Regions from separate parts of the Acetobacter sp. ESL1128 genome, predicted to be linked through region 2. Evidence: riboswitches for the same ligand, from Rfam matches in the RefSeq annotation. Region 2 holds a riboswitch; the other holds the start of a gene.
What was found. A riboswitch is a leader RNA that binds a small molecule or an ion and turns the genes downstream of it on or off. The one in region 2 is predicted to bind cobalamin.
Positions count from the first base shown of each region.

Region 1: it holds a riboswitch for cobalamin, as region 2 does, so the genes downstream of both, ACSYTG_RS00710 (carbohydrate porin) here and ACSYTG_RS10230 (DUF1636 family protein) in region 2, are expected to answer to the same signal.

Region 1 covers NZ_CP196369.1:142,853-150,440, forward strand. Annotated here, with positions in the region: gene gatA (Asp-tRNA(Asn)/Glu-tRNA(Gln) amidotransferase subunit GatA) at 1-259, opposite strand, end outside; gene gatC (Asp-tRNA(Asn)/Glu-tRNA(Gln) amidotransferase subunit GatC) at 259-546, opposite strand; gene ruvX (Holliday junction resolvase RuvX) at 626-1,105, shown strand; gene ACSYTG_RS00690 (endoglucanase) at 1,195-1,683, shown strand; gene ACSYTG_RS00695 (hypothetical protein) at 1,786-2,079, opposite strand; gene gabT (4-aminobutyrate--2-oxoglutarate transaminase) at 2,497-3,783, opposite strand; gene ACSYTG_RS00705 (LysR substrate-binding domain-containing protein) at 3,958-4,908, opposite strand; cobalamin riboswitch at 5,075-5,296, shown strand; gene ACSYTG_RS00710 (carbohydrate porin) at 5,455-7,062, shown strand; gene ACSYTG_RS00715 (CbtB domain-containing protein) at 7,245-7,463, shown strand; gene ACSYTG_RS00720 (CbtA family protein) at 7,494-7,588, shown strand, end outside.
Region 2 covers NZ_CP196369.1:2,205,069-2,212,656, forward strand. Annotated here, with positions in the region: gene cobN (cobaltochelatase subunit CobN) at 1-2,845, opposite strand, end outside; gene cobW (cobalamin biosynthesis protein CobW) at 2,860-3,912, opposite strand; gene ACSYTG_RS10230 (DUF1636 family protein) at 3,909-4,349, opposite strand; cobalamin riboswitch at 4,525-4,757, opposite strand; gene ACSYTG_RS10235 (MarR family winged helix-turn-helix transcriptional regulator) at 4,947-5,420, shown strand; gene ACSYTG_RS10240 (FUSC family protein) at 5,446-7,588, shown strand, end outside.

The DNA.
Region 1 (7,588 bases), 730 kb from region 2:
GCACGCCCTTGGTGCAGAACAGGTCTTTTACGCCAATGGGCAGGCCGTCCATAATACCGGCCGTGCCGGCTGCGTAGCGGGCATCTGCGGCGTCAGCACTGGCCAGTACGTCGGCTTCGGGCAGAACGGTAATGTAGGCGTTAAGGGCGGTGTTCAGGCGGCCAATGGCGTTCAGGTGAGCCTGTGCCAGCTCCCGCGCGGAAAACTTGCGGGCGGCAAGCCCGGCGCGGGCTTCGGTTAGGGTTAGACCGGTCAGCATTATTCCACCACCTTGGGTACGGTATAAAAGGGGCCAGATGTTTCGGGCGCGCAGGCCAGCAGGGCATCGCGGCAGTTGCCGTCGGTCACCTTGTCTTCACGCTGGCGCAGGGTTTCGGTTTCTGTTCCCACCATGGGCGGCACACCGGTAACATCCACTTCGGCAAGCTGGTCAATCCAGCCCAGAATGCCATTAAGCTTCTGGCGCGTGGCCTCCAGCTCGTTTTCCTCAAGCCCTATACGGGCCAGTTTTGCGATGCGTCGGGTGGTCGCAAGGTCTAGCGACATGAGAGTGGGCCCCTCTTTCTTCAGTCTGAATAGAGAATTGCACCTAGCATAATCACGCGGAAGGCAACATACCATGGGCATGACTCTTCTCACTCTTCCCCAATTAGCTGCCACCCTGCCCAGACATGCCCGCCTTCTGGGCGTAGACCCCGGGCGCAAACAGGTGGGGCTGGCGCTGTCCGATGTGTCCCGCATGGTGGCCTCCCCCTTCCAGACCGTAAAGCGCGGCAAGCTGGGGCAGATGGCTACCTTTATCCGTGCTGTTGCGCAGGAGCATGGGGTGGCGGGGCTGGTTGTGGGGGTGCCTCTCTCGCTCGACGGGTCGTTTGGTCCGGCGGCGCAGGCCAGCCGGGACTGGGCCATGGACCTGTCGGCCCAGACCGGCCTGCCCACCTGCCTGTGGGACGAGCGCCTGTCCTCCTCCGCGGTTAACCGGATGCTCATACAGGAGGCCGATCTGTCCCGCGCCAAGCGGGCGGAAGCGGTGGATAAACTGGCCGCCGCCTATATTTTGCAGGCAGCGCTGGACAGTATGCCCAGTGCCATCACGCCTTTCTGATTCCAGATTAGGGGCTTACATTTGCCACAAATGGCCCGCAAACCTAGGCATACAAGAGACGTTACAAGATATTTGAGAAGGAATACCCAATGACCAAGCAGTCGTTTGCTACCGCTTTAATGACCATGGTGGGTGCCGCCGTATTTGCTGTAAGCCTGCCCGCAGCCCCTGTGCATGCGGAAGATGGTGCTCTGACAAAAGCATGGAACTCCACCCGTCAGGGAACGGAAAAAGCGTGGGATAAAACCAAGTCCGGCACGACCGAGGCATGGGACAAGACAAAAGAAGGCACAACCGAAGCCTGGGACAAAACCAAGTCCGGGACCGAAAAAGCTTGGGACAAGACCAAAGCCGGTACGGACAAGGCATGGGATAAAACCAAATCTGGCACGGAAAAGGCTTGGGACAAGACCAAGTCCGGGACCGAAAAAGCGTGGGACAAAACCAAAACCGGCACCACCGATGCAGCGCATGACGTAGGCAAGTGGGGCGAACGCACGGGCCAGAAAATCGGCAACACCAGCACCGCCGTCGGGCACGATATCCGTAACGGCTTTACGGATGATGACAAAAAATAAGGCCGGATAACTCTGGCCTGTAAAAAACCCCGCCCTCCGGAATGGAAAGGGCGGGGTTTTTTTATGGGCTCTGCACGGCAGGCCAGAACTGCCCGCCCCGTATCAGGCGAAGGTGTCCAGTACGCTGGTGTCGTTCTGTGCGGAATCGGAGGCCGAACCGGAAGAACCACCCGTTGTGGTTTTGGAAAGGATGTCCCCGCTGGCATCCTTGACGATGGTTGTAATGGACCCATCGGCATTAAATGTCTGGCTTGTGGTGGTGGAAGAGGAAGAAGAGGAGGAGCTGCTGCCGCTCCCCGAAGCGGAAGAGCCAGAAGCCGTGCTGGAGGAGGAAGACGTGCCAAACAGGCTGCTCACAGCACTGCTGCCGCTCAGATTTGAAATGGAAGAAGACATAAGGGATGCCTCGCTTATCTGATGGTTTTAAAAACTCGGGGTATTGTCGATCCGGGGCGAAAGGGATGTCAATCTTTATCCGCTATGCCTGCCCTGCGGAGCATTAAGGGCGGTGTGCGGTCCGTGCGTTAACGGTCCGCGTTACGGACCCGCCAGAAGGTACGGTGCGCGGAGCGGAGCGTGCCCAGCCCTGTTTTTACGGCCTGCCAGTAGGCTGCAAACGCGGTCATGCGCGTGACCCCCATCGGTTTAAATTCTTTTTTAACCTAAGGGGGAATCATGGCCTGACTATGACCCCGGACTGACCTGTGCAGGCAACCGCCCGTGACCGGACATACAGAAAAGGCGACTCCCCCGCCCCCGTGGGGGAAGGAGAGCCGCCTTTTGCCGCAGGTTCAGCCCCGTAAGGGGAGCTGATCAGGCTTTGGCTTCTTCGATCAGGATCTGTTCAATAATGTCCAGCCCTTCATCAAGCAGCGTGTCAGATGCGGTCAGGGGGGTCAGAATGCGGATGGTCGCACCCTGCACGCCGCAAGCCAGCAGGATCAGCCCTTTTTCGCATGCCTTGGCGCAGAGCTTGGAGGCAAAGCCTGCCCGCTGTTCCACACCTGCGTGGCGTTCAAGAACGTCAAAGGCGATCATGGCGCCCAGACCACGCGGCATGCTGATGGGCAGCATGTCCGTGCGCTTGTGCCATGCGGTAATGCGTGCCTTCAGGCGTTCGCCCATGGCATTGGCGCGGTCGAGCAGTTTTTCTTCGTCAATCACGTCCAGTACGGCAAGGGCTGCGGCGCAGGCCAGTGGTGCGCCGGCATAAGTGCCGCCCAGCCCGCCGGGGGGCACGCTGTCCATCAGGTCCGCGCGGCCAATCACGCCAGAGAGCGGCATGCCGCCTGCAAGGGATTTGGCAACGGAGATCAGGTCCGGTTCCACGCCGGAGTGCTCAATGCCAAACAGCTTGCCGGTACGGCCAAAGCCGCTCTGCACTTCATCGGCAATCAGTTTAATGCCGTGCTGGTCGCACAGGGCGCGCAGGTGCTTGAGCAGCGCTGTGGGGGCCACACGGAACCCGCCTTCGCCCTGCACGGGTTCAATAATAATGGCGGCCACATTGCTCGGGGCAATATCGGCAGCAAACAGGAAGTGCAGCATTTTCAGGCTGTCTTCCACCGTAATGTCATGGTCGGGGAAGGGGACATGGTACACTTCGCCCGGCAGCGTGCCAAAAGGTGCCTTGTAGGGCAGTACCTTGCCGGTCATGGCCGAAGCCAGCAGCGTGCGGCCATGGAACCCGCCACAAAAGGCGATCACGCCATTACGGCCGGTAGCGGCACGGGCGATCTTGACCGCGTTTTCGGTTGCTTCCCCACCCGTGGTGAAGAAAATGGTCTTGGCCGGGCCGGAGAAGGGCGCGCGCGCGTTCAGCTTTTCGGCCAGTTCAATGTAGGATTCGTAAGCCGAAACCTGAAACGCCGTGTGTGTAAAGCGTTCGAGCTGCTTTGCCACCGCAGCCATCACCTTGGGGTGGCGGTGGCCCACGTTCAGCACGGCAATACCGCCTGCAAAGTCAACGTAGCGGCGGCCTTCCACATCCCACAGCTCCGCGTTTTCGGCCCGGTCGGCAAAAACGGGGGTGGAGGTGGAAACCCCGCGCGGCACGGCGTTGTTACGGCGGGCCAGCAGGTCTTTGTTGGTGGTGCTCATGTCAGGTTTGGCTCCGGTTGGCGGTCATATGGTCCGGCCCGTGTTTGGGGCGGGACAAACATGTTCGTTCCGTAAGTGGTTTTATTGCACGCGGGGAGGCGCTTTTTTGGTGCGTGGGTGGTGATGAAAAATCAACACCCGATCCTTCGGCGCCAGACCCGTTCTTCTGGCAGTTTATGCCGGAGGGGGCAGGGGGGTGTCCGCCTCCTGCGCAACCTGTTCCATCAGCCATGTGCGGAAGGTGCGCAGGGAGGGTTTTTCCCACATCTGTTCGGAGGCGCGCAGCACGTAGGCCCCCAGCGGTGTGGCCTTGAGCGGGGTTTGTGTGGGCTGCACGCGCACCAGCCGCCCGCTAAGCAGGTCATCACCAAGCAAAAATGGGTTGCCAAGGGCTATACCCTCCCCCGCGCGGGCGGCGGCCAACGTAATATGGGCCTGCCATAACCTGCCTGCGGTGGGAATGGTGGCGGCCTGAACCCCTTGTGCTGCAAACCAGCGCCGCCATTCCGTATCGTCCTCCTCATGCAGCAGGGGGGCGTCCAGCAGGTCTTCGGTTGTGTGGGGCTGGCCGCCAAGGGCCTGAATGCACTGGGGAGATGCGACGGGAAAAACCGGCGGGCGGGCAATGGCCATATGCCGGATGGTGCGTGGTTCTGGCGTTGTGCTGCCATCGCGCACATAGCCGATCTGGGCATGGTTGGTGGATTCCACACCGCTGATGTGGAAGGCTGCACTGGCATCCACCGAGCGGAGCTGCACCTCCATATGCGGGTGCAGTTTGCGAAAGGCGTAAAGCCGGGGCAGCAGCCAGTGGTAGGCAAACCCGTGCACGCAGGTCACGGTCAGGGGGGCTACGCGGTTGCGCATATCTGCCGTGGCCGTGGCCAAACCGTCCAGCAGGGGGGCTATGCGGTCGTAATAGGTCTGGCCTGCCTGGGTGAGCCCGCCAGTGGTCTTGTCGCGCAAGGTGATGCCCAGGGAGAGTTCAAGGTCGCGGATATGGCGGCTGATGGCGGCGTGGTCTACGCGCAGCTCCGTGGCCGCCCGCCGGATGCCACCCGTGCGGGCGAAGGCGACAAAGGCGTTCAGGGCGGACAGGGGGGGAATACGGTAGCGTGGGTCCATGGGTCTGGTGTGCTGGGTCATGTCCGGGGTGGCTGGCCCGCCATTGGAGGGTAAATGGCCCAAAAAGCAAGCACCCGCCCCATGTTTGCCTCTGGCCATGTTGGGGCGGTATGGGGCGCGGGTGGGGTTTTTGCGTTGCAAATCGGTTAAAATATAGGCTATTGCGCAGTTCATTATAGCCAACGGTCCCGCGCAAGCGGAATAAAAGGGAATGCCGTATTCTCCCCCGTGGGAGATCAGTCGGCGACTGCCCCCGCAACTGTAGGCGGAGAGTATCTGGCCCGAGCGGTGTTGTGCATCGCTGCCACTGGTTGCCCCGCAACCGGGAAGGTTGGGCCTGATGCGTTGATCCGCAAGTCAGGAGACCTGCCGTTGCCGCTCATGCCTTGATCGCCGGACGGGGGTGCCGGAGATGGATGCTCGACCATGCTACTTTATCCCTGACGGCCCTTTTTCCCATACGCGCATTTCATTCAACAGCACGCCCCGCTCCGGGGTGGGGAAAACAGGCTTGATTCCATGATTTTTTTACAAAAAACAGCCCGTATGCGCTGGCGTCTGGCGCTTTTGTGCCAATCCGTAGGTGTTGCTGGTGTGCTTTTGCCCGCAGCCGCATTTGCGCAGAATGCGGAGACGCAGCTGGAGCAGGACCGCCGGCGTCTGGGCAATTCCGGCCCTCTGGTGTCCGAGGTTGACCCTGCCACGGTGCGTGACAGCATGCGCGCGGCAGAAGCGGCTGCCTCCAAGAATGATGAAGACCACCCCGACCTGAGCGACCACCTGCTGGGCAATATGTGGGGCGCACGTGACTGGATGGCCCGCCACGGCATTACGCTCGATATTCAGGAAGTGGATGAACTGTGGGGCAATACCTCAGGCGGCACCGCATCAGCAGCCGATGGGGCAAATGGCTCGGGCACCGGCCCGGCCTATGACGGCATGACCATGCCAACCCTGACCGTGGACCTGGAAAAACTCATCGGCCTCAAGGGCGGTATTTTCAATATCAGCGCACTCCAGCTGCGCGGACGCTCGATCTCGCAGGATCATCTGGGCGTGTTCAACCCCGCATCCGGGTTTGAGGCAGACCGCTCCACCCGCCTGTTCGAGCTGTGGTACCAGCAGTCCTTCCTTGGCGGCAAGCTCGACGTCAAGATCGGGCAGCAGGATCTGGATACCGAATTCCTGATCAGTGATTACGGCAGCCTTTACCTCAACTCCAACTTCGGCTGGCCCATGGCGCCATCGGTCAACCTGTATGGGGGTGGGCCGTCCTGGCCGCTGGCATCCCCCGCCATCCGCATCCGCTACCGGCCCACGGACCAGTTTACCGTCATGTTTGCCGCAGCGGATGATAACCCGCCGGGCAACCGCTACAACTCTACCGCCATCCAGCAGGCCACAGGCTCGGATGCAGGGCAGACCAACGACCCGACCAGCCAGAATGCCAACAACAATGCCTCGGGCACCCAGTTCAACATGGGCACGGGGGCGCTGCTCATGACCGAGCTGCAATATGCCATCAACCCCCAGCCTGATGACATGTCCAAGGTCACCAAGGACCCCGGCCTGCCCGGTATTTACAAGCTGGGTGGTTTTTACGACACCGCCAAGTTTGCAGACTACCGCTACAACAAGAACGGGGGTTCGCTGGGAACAGCGGTGCTGAACGGCAGCACCAACCAGCGTGACCTGACCCCGCGCTGGGACCGTGGCAACTGGATGGTTTACGGCATTATCGACCAGATGATCTGGCGTCCCTCGCTCCAGTCTCCCCAGTCTGTGGGTGTGTTTGCCCGTGCCACGGGCAATGGTGGTGACCGCAACCTGATCAGCTTTGCCGTGGATGCGGGGATCAACCTCAAGGCCCCCTTCAAGGGGCGTGACAACGATACGGTGGGCGTAGGCTGGGGTATTGGCCGTGCCTCTTACGGGCAGCGCCAGTTTGACCGGGACTCCGGCACACACCGGCAGGGGAATGAAAACCATCTGGAAGTCACCTATCAGGCGCAGGTCATGCCCTGGTGGGTCATGCAGCCGGACTTCCAGTATGTCTGGAACCCTTCGGGCGGGATCCCTCTCTCATGGGGGGATTCACCCAAACGGATCGGGAACGAGGCCATCTTCGGCCTCCACTCCAGTATTACTTTCTAATGACCCAGCAGGCAGGGGGGAATGACGCAGGAGGATGGCGGACCGTCGGTTAAAACTCTTGCCGTGTGATGCCATAATTCTATGATGCACCCACGACAACCATGAGAGTACGCAGTTTTTTCTGACCGACCCGCACACGTTTTGCGTTGTGTCACCTTGCCAAGAAAGAAAAGGATAACACCATGAACACATCCGTTCATACAAATGCCCCCGCACTGGTGGCCGATGCGGGCATCCCCCTGCGTGAGATTCTGCCCTGGGGCGTGTTCGGCCTGATCATGGCAGCACTGCTGATTTACTTTGTGGGTGCGGAACAGGGTGCCACTTCCCTTATTTCTGGCCATTCCGTGCATGAATTCGTGCATGACGGCCGCCACCTTCTTGGCTTCCCCTGCCATTAAATAACTAGGCGTCAGGAAAGAACTCATCTCATGGTTGGTCGTCTTCTCGCCCGCGGCATGGTCGCGGGTATTGTGGCTGCGTTGTTGACCTTTGTGTTTGCCAAACTGTTTGGCGAGCCACAGGT
Region 2 (7,588 bases):
CCAGTTCTTCACGGTTATGCCATGTGCCGTGGAGCAGATGGTCCTCCACCCCGGTACCGTAACTTCCTGTGGCTGCACCAAAAATACGTGCGGTTGCCCGTTTGCGGGCCTCCCCTTCCAACCCACGGGCCTGTGCTGCAAGGGGGTTCCAGTCATCAGGTTCACGCCGAGCGGCAACTGCGCTGACCGCCTGATCGAACAGGGCAATCTGCTCGCCAAAAGCATCCCGGAACAGGCCGGAAATACGGAGCGTGACATCCACCCTAGGCCGGTCCAGCACGGGGAGGGGAATGACCTCAAACCCGCACACATGGCCCGTGCTGGCAGTGCGCTGCACCTCCACCCCCATAAGGCGCAGGGCCAGAGCCAGGTCCTCCCCCCCCGTGCGCAGGCTGGCTGAACCCCACATATCCATAACAAGTCTGGTCAGGGGTTCGCCGTGTTCCTGCAGGTGGCGGGTCAGCAGGACCTGCTCCATCCGGGTCGCCAGCACCACGGCAGACGGCGTTGGCAGGGCGCGCGGGTCCACGGTAAAAAGGTTGCGCCCGGTTGGCAGCACGTCAATACGCCCACGCGTGGGAGCACCGGCTGGCCCGGCCGCTACCGGCTGCCCTGCCAGAGCTGCCAGCAGGGCGTGCATTTCCGCCGTGCCGCACTGCTTTATGCGTTGCGCAACATCGGCCACAAATGCCTGGTCCCCCTGCCGGGCACAGGCCTGTGCAATGGTTTGCACAAGAGCCGTACAGCGCGGTGCTGTTTTGCCAAAAACATGTAGCCCGTCACGGATTTGCAGGTCCTTGACATCGCACAGATACGCATCCAGCCGTGCCAGTGCTTCTGTCTCATCCAGCTCGCCGGGCCTGACACCACTTTCGGCCAGAACACCCGTGCGGGTTGCACGCTCCAGAATATCCGCCCGCAGCAGGGCACCACGGCGGGGGTCCAGCCCATCGGCCTCTGCGTATTCATCAATCAGGCGTTCGAGTTCCTGCATTTCACCCGACAGGCTGGCCTGCATGACCGGGGGCGTCATATGCCCGATGGTTACAGCACCCAGACGCCTGCGGGCAGCAGCGGCCTCCCCCGGATTATTGACAATAAAGGGGTAAATAACCGGCATATCCCCCGTAAGCACAGCAGGCGCACAGAGCGGGGAAAGAGCCGTTGCCTTGCCCGGCAGCCATTCCAGCGTGCCGTGTGTGCCCAGATGCACCAGTGCATCCAGTTTTTGGCGGCGGCGGAGCCAGAGGTAAAACGCCACATAGGCATGGCATGGTGGCTGGTCCGGGTCGTGATAAGTGGCTTTACGCTCTGCGGTTTTTCCTCGGTCGGGCTGCACGGCAAGGGTTATGGCACCCAAAGCCACGTAACGCAGGTGGAATGCGCCATCCCTTACCGCTGCATCCTGCTCTGGCGGGCCCCATGCGTCCGCAATGGTGGCCATGAAGTCCGGCGGCAGTTCCGCGCTTAAAGCTTTATATTCTGCCAGAGATAAAACGGCCTGCGGGGGGGATTGAGCCATAAGGCGGGCCAGTTCCTGCGCGGCTGGCACCGGCTGCGCCCCCAGCTGGTACCCCTGCTGCTGCATATGCTCCATAATGTTGTGCAGGCTGGCAAAACCGTCCAGACCAACGGCATGAGCCACATGCGCGCTGCCCTGCTCCAACCCTGCGCCGGGGTAGTCCGAGAGTACAATACCAACCCGTTTTTGCTCTACAGGCGTATGCCGCAACCGCGCCCATGCCATGGCCCGTGCCGCCACCATGGCAATGCCGGCATCATACGCCACGCGCTGTGCAGGCAGGCCCGGAGCCGCCTCCTGACGGAAGGAAATGGGAAATGTGGCGATTGTTCCATCAAGTTCTGGCAGAACAACCTGCATGGCAAGGTCCGAGCGCCCCAGTCCGCGTGCGCTTTTAGCCCACAAGGCCTGCGTGCAGCCCGGCTGGAGCACCTGCAAAACAGGCGCACACGCCGCATCCAGCGGGGAACTCCCCAGCCCCCCACGAGCGGAAAAACAGGTGGCATTCAACACCACATCGGGCTTTGTGCGGCGCAAATACTCAGCAACACCCTGCGCAACGCCGTGGTCCTTGAGGGATGTCACAAACAGCACCGCCACGGTGCAGCCCTGCCCGGCCAGCACCGTGGCCAGCCGTTCCACCCCCGCCATGTCCGATGCCTGAAGGTGTGCCCGGTAAAAAACCAGCACAGCCGAACAGACCGCCTGCTCACCAGTTGCTGGATACTTACGGTAAACACCCCATGTGGGCAAAGGCTCGGGCTGTGTGCCGTCATCCTCCCCATATCCGGCAAGGGCTGACATAAGCCGCAGGGCCGCGGCCATGTTATCCGGCCCACCTTGGGCAAAAAAGCCGTTCAGGCGTTGCCATTGGGCGGCCTGCACACCGTAGGACAGTTCGGTCAGACGGGTATCTTCCACCGTACCGCCTGCTGGCTGCCCAGCCCCACCGCACCCGGTATGACCGGGCAGAAACACGACAGGCACAGCCTGCTCGCGCGCCCACGCAGCCAGCTCCTCCACCCCGTAACGCCAGTAATCCAGCCCACCCAGCAGACGCACCACCACGCATCTGGCACCCTGCAAGGTACTTTCCACATACAGGTCGATCGACATGGGGTGCCGCAGGCGGGCCAGACTTGTCACCTGAACGGATGGTAAGCGGGCATGCACCTGCGCGCGCATCTGCTGTGCCGCGTGGCGCAGCCCCAGCAGATCGCTCTCTGTAAAGGATAGAACAACAATATCCGCACCGGGCAGGCCCAGGTCTTCGGCTGTATCCTGTTCATCCAGTGTCCGGTTTTCGCGGACCAGAAGGTGCATGCCCGTAAACTCCCTTACGCAGCCAGATGGCCCGCAAGAGCGGTGGCAATGGCCGTGGCGTCCAGCCCTTTCTGGCCAATGACCACAATGCGGCCCGTACGATCCTCCCCGGCACCGAGGGGACGGTCGAATTCATGCCGGAAGCGGCTGCCCACCCCCTGCACGGCCAGACGCATGGGTTTGCCTGCAACGCTTGCAAAGCCTTTCATACGCAGCACGTCAAAGCTGCGGGCCGTGTTTTGCAAGGTGGTCAGGAACTCATCCACACTGTGCTGTTCTGGCACGGCTACCACAAAGCTTTCAAAATCATCATGTTCGTGCTCGCCATCTTCCGCATCGTGGTGGGATGGGCGGGCGGCAAGGTCGCTCTCGGCCGCAGCGCCAATACCCAGCAGCACGGCAGGGTCTACCTTGCCTTCCGTTGCCCGCACAATCTGCACAGGGCGGGGAGCATGGTCCCGAATATGCTGCTCCACTGCTGCCAGTTGGGCTGCATCCAGCAGGTCGGTCTTGTTCAGCACTACCAGATCGGCAGCGTTGATCTGGTCTTCAAACACCTCGGCCAGCGGGTTGTCATGGTCCAGTGAGGGATCTTCGGCCCGCTGTGCTTCCACGGCCTGCGGGTCATCCGCAAAGCGCCCGGCAGCTACGGCAGGGGCATCCACCACGGCCACAACGCCATCTACCGTCATGCGGTTACGCACCGTGGGCCAGCCAAACGCCTTGAGCAGGGGCTTGGGCAGAGCCAGCCCTGATGTTTCAATCACCACATGTTCGGGTGGGTCGGCCCGGTCCAGCAGGGCTTCCATGGTGGGCAGGAAGTCATCCGCGACAGTGCAGCACAGGCAGCCATTGGTCAGTTCGACAATGTCTTCCTCGCGGCAACCTTCCACCCCGCAGCCACGCAGGATTTCGCCATCAATACCGAGCGAGCCGAATTCATTCACCACCACGGCAATACGGTGCCCCTGCGCCCGGCTGAGCAGGTGCCGCAGCAAGGTGGTTTTACCAGCGCCCAGAAAACCGGTGATAATGGTTACGGGCACGCGTGTCTTGGCAGCAGTCATGGTTCTTCCTGTTCGTTATAAAGCGTTGCGGGCACACGCCCCAGCACCATATCGGCCAGCGTTGCAGGGCGGCGCGATGGCATGACAGTCCCTTTGGCCGATGCCGCATACAGGCGGGCATAAGCCAGAATATCCTCAGCCTTTTCTGGCCCAAGCTGGCCCAGCAGCCATGTCCAGCGCTCGGGCATGGCTATGGCCGCGGTACACCCCCGGTCACACGCTGCCAGACAGGCCACCGGACGCAGCGTGGCGGAAGGGACTACCCCAGCCAGATGCTCCGCATCCAGCAGAACCTGCAGCCGCTCGAGCAGTTGTTCACCCGGCGGGCAATCCATGGCAGGCCCGCCCCGCCTGCACGTAACGCAGACATGCAGCACGGGTGGCCCCGCCTGTGCTGAATGAGCAGAAGAGGAAGGCAAAGAGTGTTCGGCGGTCATGCGTCTTTCCAACAGGCCGTTTTTCCACAACGTGGGGTTGTGGCAGGCATGGGGCAGTAACAACCAGCCCTCTGCCACGCATATGGCAAAGAAAACGCACCACCGGGTGCATCCGTGCCTGCCGGGCACCCCGCCAGCAAACAACGCCAGAACGCAACCATTCCCACAGGAACGGCCTTACAGACTTGTGATGGCAGGTCTCCTGGCTTGTACCCTGCCTGCACCAGCCATGAACTGACGCAAAGCACTGTTCCGCTGCCTTCCCGAGTCCTGAAAGAACCAGTGGCAACCCCGAACACGGCCGGGGCGGAACATGATGGGTACTTACAGTTGCGGGGGCAGCGACGGCCTTGCACCGGTCTTCCCTTTTCACCCCCGGTCAGGGGCACCATCAAGTGCGGGCATGATGTGCACAAAAACCCTGCCGATTCAAGGCATGTCGCGCTGTGGCCAAGCATAGCTGCACGGCACGAACAGGCCGTTAAGGACCACCCAGTGCCGTAGAGTGCGGAACATGATTGACCCACAGAGTAGGCTGGCCTAGTTTGCCCATATACTTTTTATCTCAACTATAATGACACTAAGTTAATGGACCGCATGACTGAGCAGCGCCACATGCCAGCACTGGACGAAACGTATTTTCCCGGCATGGCGCTGACCTTCCGGGTCATGCGGCTGGCAACGCTCTGGCGCACGCAACTGGACCGGGCCTTGCGCCCGCATGGCATGTCCCTTGCTGTCATGCGGCCCATGGCCTACCTGCGCATGTTGCCTGAAGGGGCGACCCAGCGTGACCTGGCCCAGACCATGAACATAGACTGCTCTGCACTGGTGCGCGTGCTTGACCTACTGGAAAAACAAAAGCTGGTCACCCGTAAACCCGATGCGCAGGACCGCCGCGCAAAACGCCTGTTTTTGACAGATGCGGGGCGGGAACAATGCAGGCTGTTCCATACGATTGCCGCTGAACTCGAGCAGACCATACGGCACTCGCTCCCTCCGGCTCAGGCCGATAGCCTGACGCAGACCCTCTCCTCCTTGCTCGAAGCGCATCATGCCCACACGCTCTGACCTGCTCACCCTGCCCGGCTCGCTCATGCACTGGGCCAACCAGCGTTTTGCCCCCGCAGTTTTTGCCGATGATGCCCGCTGGAATGGCTTTACCGCCACGGCGGGCTATACCATGCGTGTGTTCCTTTCCATTGGCATTGCGCTTTTTCTGGCCTTTGTTTTTCAGCTCCAGTCCCCACTCAGCGCGGCCACAACGGTGCTGATTGTCTCCAACCCCACGGTTGGGGCCATGGTTTCCAAAAGTGTGTGGCGTCTTATTGGTACCCTGATCGGGGCCACGATCAGCGTGGGGGTTATGGCTGTTTTTGTGCAGTCCCCCGTTCTCTACTTTGCGGTTCTGTCCGTTTTTGTCGGCCTTGCCTGTATGGTCGCCACGTTTTTACGGTTTTTTCGTGCGTATGCAGCGGTGCTGACCGGCTATACGATTGTAATTATTGCAGCCCCTGCGTTTGCCAACCCCGATGGCATTTTTCTGTCCGCCATGAGCCGCCTTTCTGTTGTGGCAACGGGCATTGTGGTTACGGCCTGCGTGTTCATGGTCACATCCGTGCGCAAACCCAGCACCGTGCTGCACAAGCTTGGTCAGGCGTTCCGGGAAACTGTTCTGCACGCCAGAACATTTCATAAAGCTGAAAGTGAACGCACAACCCCCGAAGCGCTTGATGCCACTGTAACCAGCACGCTGGAAAAACAGGAACAGAAAACCCAGAGCACCAACGCAGCTTTTCGTGGGTTCAGCCAACCGATTTATGACAGCCGCAGCAAACTGCTGGCCAACATGACCGGCCTGACCCCCGCCATAGAATTTGCCGCAGCCGACGACCCGGATATGCAAAACCGCGTGCGCAACCTGCGCCTGTGCTTAAGCCGCCTGACGGGGTTGATTGTCAGCTACCACCCATACTGGCTGACCTTTTCTGCCGGGGTGGAAGAAACCCGCGCCGTACACCTGCTGGTTGCCCAGACACTGGGTCGGATTCTGGAACTGACGGAAAACCCCGGCTGGCTGACAAACCCCGCCCCGCTCTCCACCTGCCTGCATGACGCCCTGAAAACACTGGAACAGCTTGCCCGCCAGACCACCAGCACCACCACCCTGGCCGCACTGGACAACACGCGGGACGCACTGGTGCAGATGGACCTTGCCCTGCATGACCTGACCAGCCTGCGCCCCGACCGCACACAGGCCAACATCCAGCCTTATCTGGAATGGCCAACAGCCCTGCGCAACGGCGTGCGCGGGAGTTTTATTGCCCTGCTGGCGGGCATGTTGTGGTATGTTCTGCACTGGAGTTCTGGCCCGCTGCTGATCATATACACCGTTGCGGCATCCAGCCTTTTGTCCACCACGCCCTCAGCGGCCAAGGCCAGCCCCATGATGGCGGCAGGCACTTTTCTGGCCATACCCATGGGGTTTTTGTGCCACACGCTGGCCCTGCCACGCATAGATGGTTACCCCCTGCTCTGGCTTAGTCTCTGCCTGTTCCTGCTGCCGGGCGTGTGGTTGCAGTTCCACCCGCGTTACAGCATTGGCGCGTTTGGGTATGCCGTGTTTTTTACCATGATGCTCTCGGTCAATAACCCGATTGTGTATGACGACCTGACCCTGACCAACAACTGGATGAGCATGGTGGCAGCATGCGCCCTGCTGGCCATTGTTTTCAGGGTTATTCTGCCGGCCGACCACAGGCTGGATGCCGCACGGCTGGTAACATCCCTGACGCGCAGTATTCAAAAACTGGCGCGTACCCCTTATGGCCGCACCGAACCATGGGTGGCGTGGGAAGGGCTGCAACTGCAAAAAATCTCACGCCTGATGATGCGCCTTTCCTTTATTACCACCAATCTGGACCGGCAGGGTTATACGGATGCGGCCTTTGCTTCGCTCTCCCTTGGCAGACTGATTGTGCGGCTCAAATGGAACGCGGCCCACGCAACGCTGGACCCGCAGGCACAAACCGCTCTGACAAACGCGTTTAACGCCTTTGCCCAACTGCGCCATAACCCGGCAGAAACAGCCAGTGCACTCAAACAGGCGGCTATGGCCATTCGCACCATTCCAACGCAGGAGGCCGGACTATCCCTAACCCGTGACCGAACCCTGTCCTGCCTGGAGCAGGCGGCCAATATCATTCTCTCCGTGCCCGGTTTTTTCCATGACCACGGCC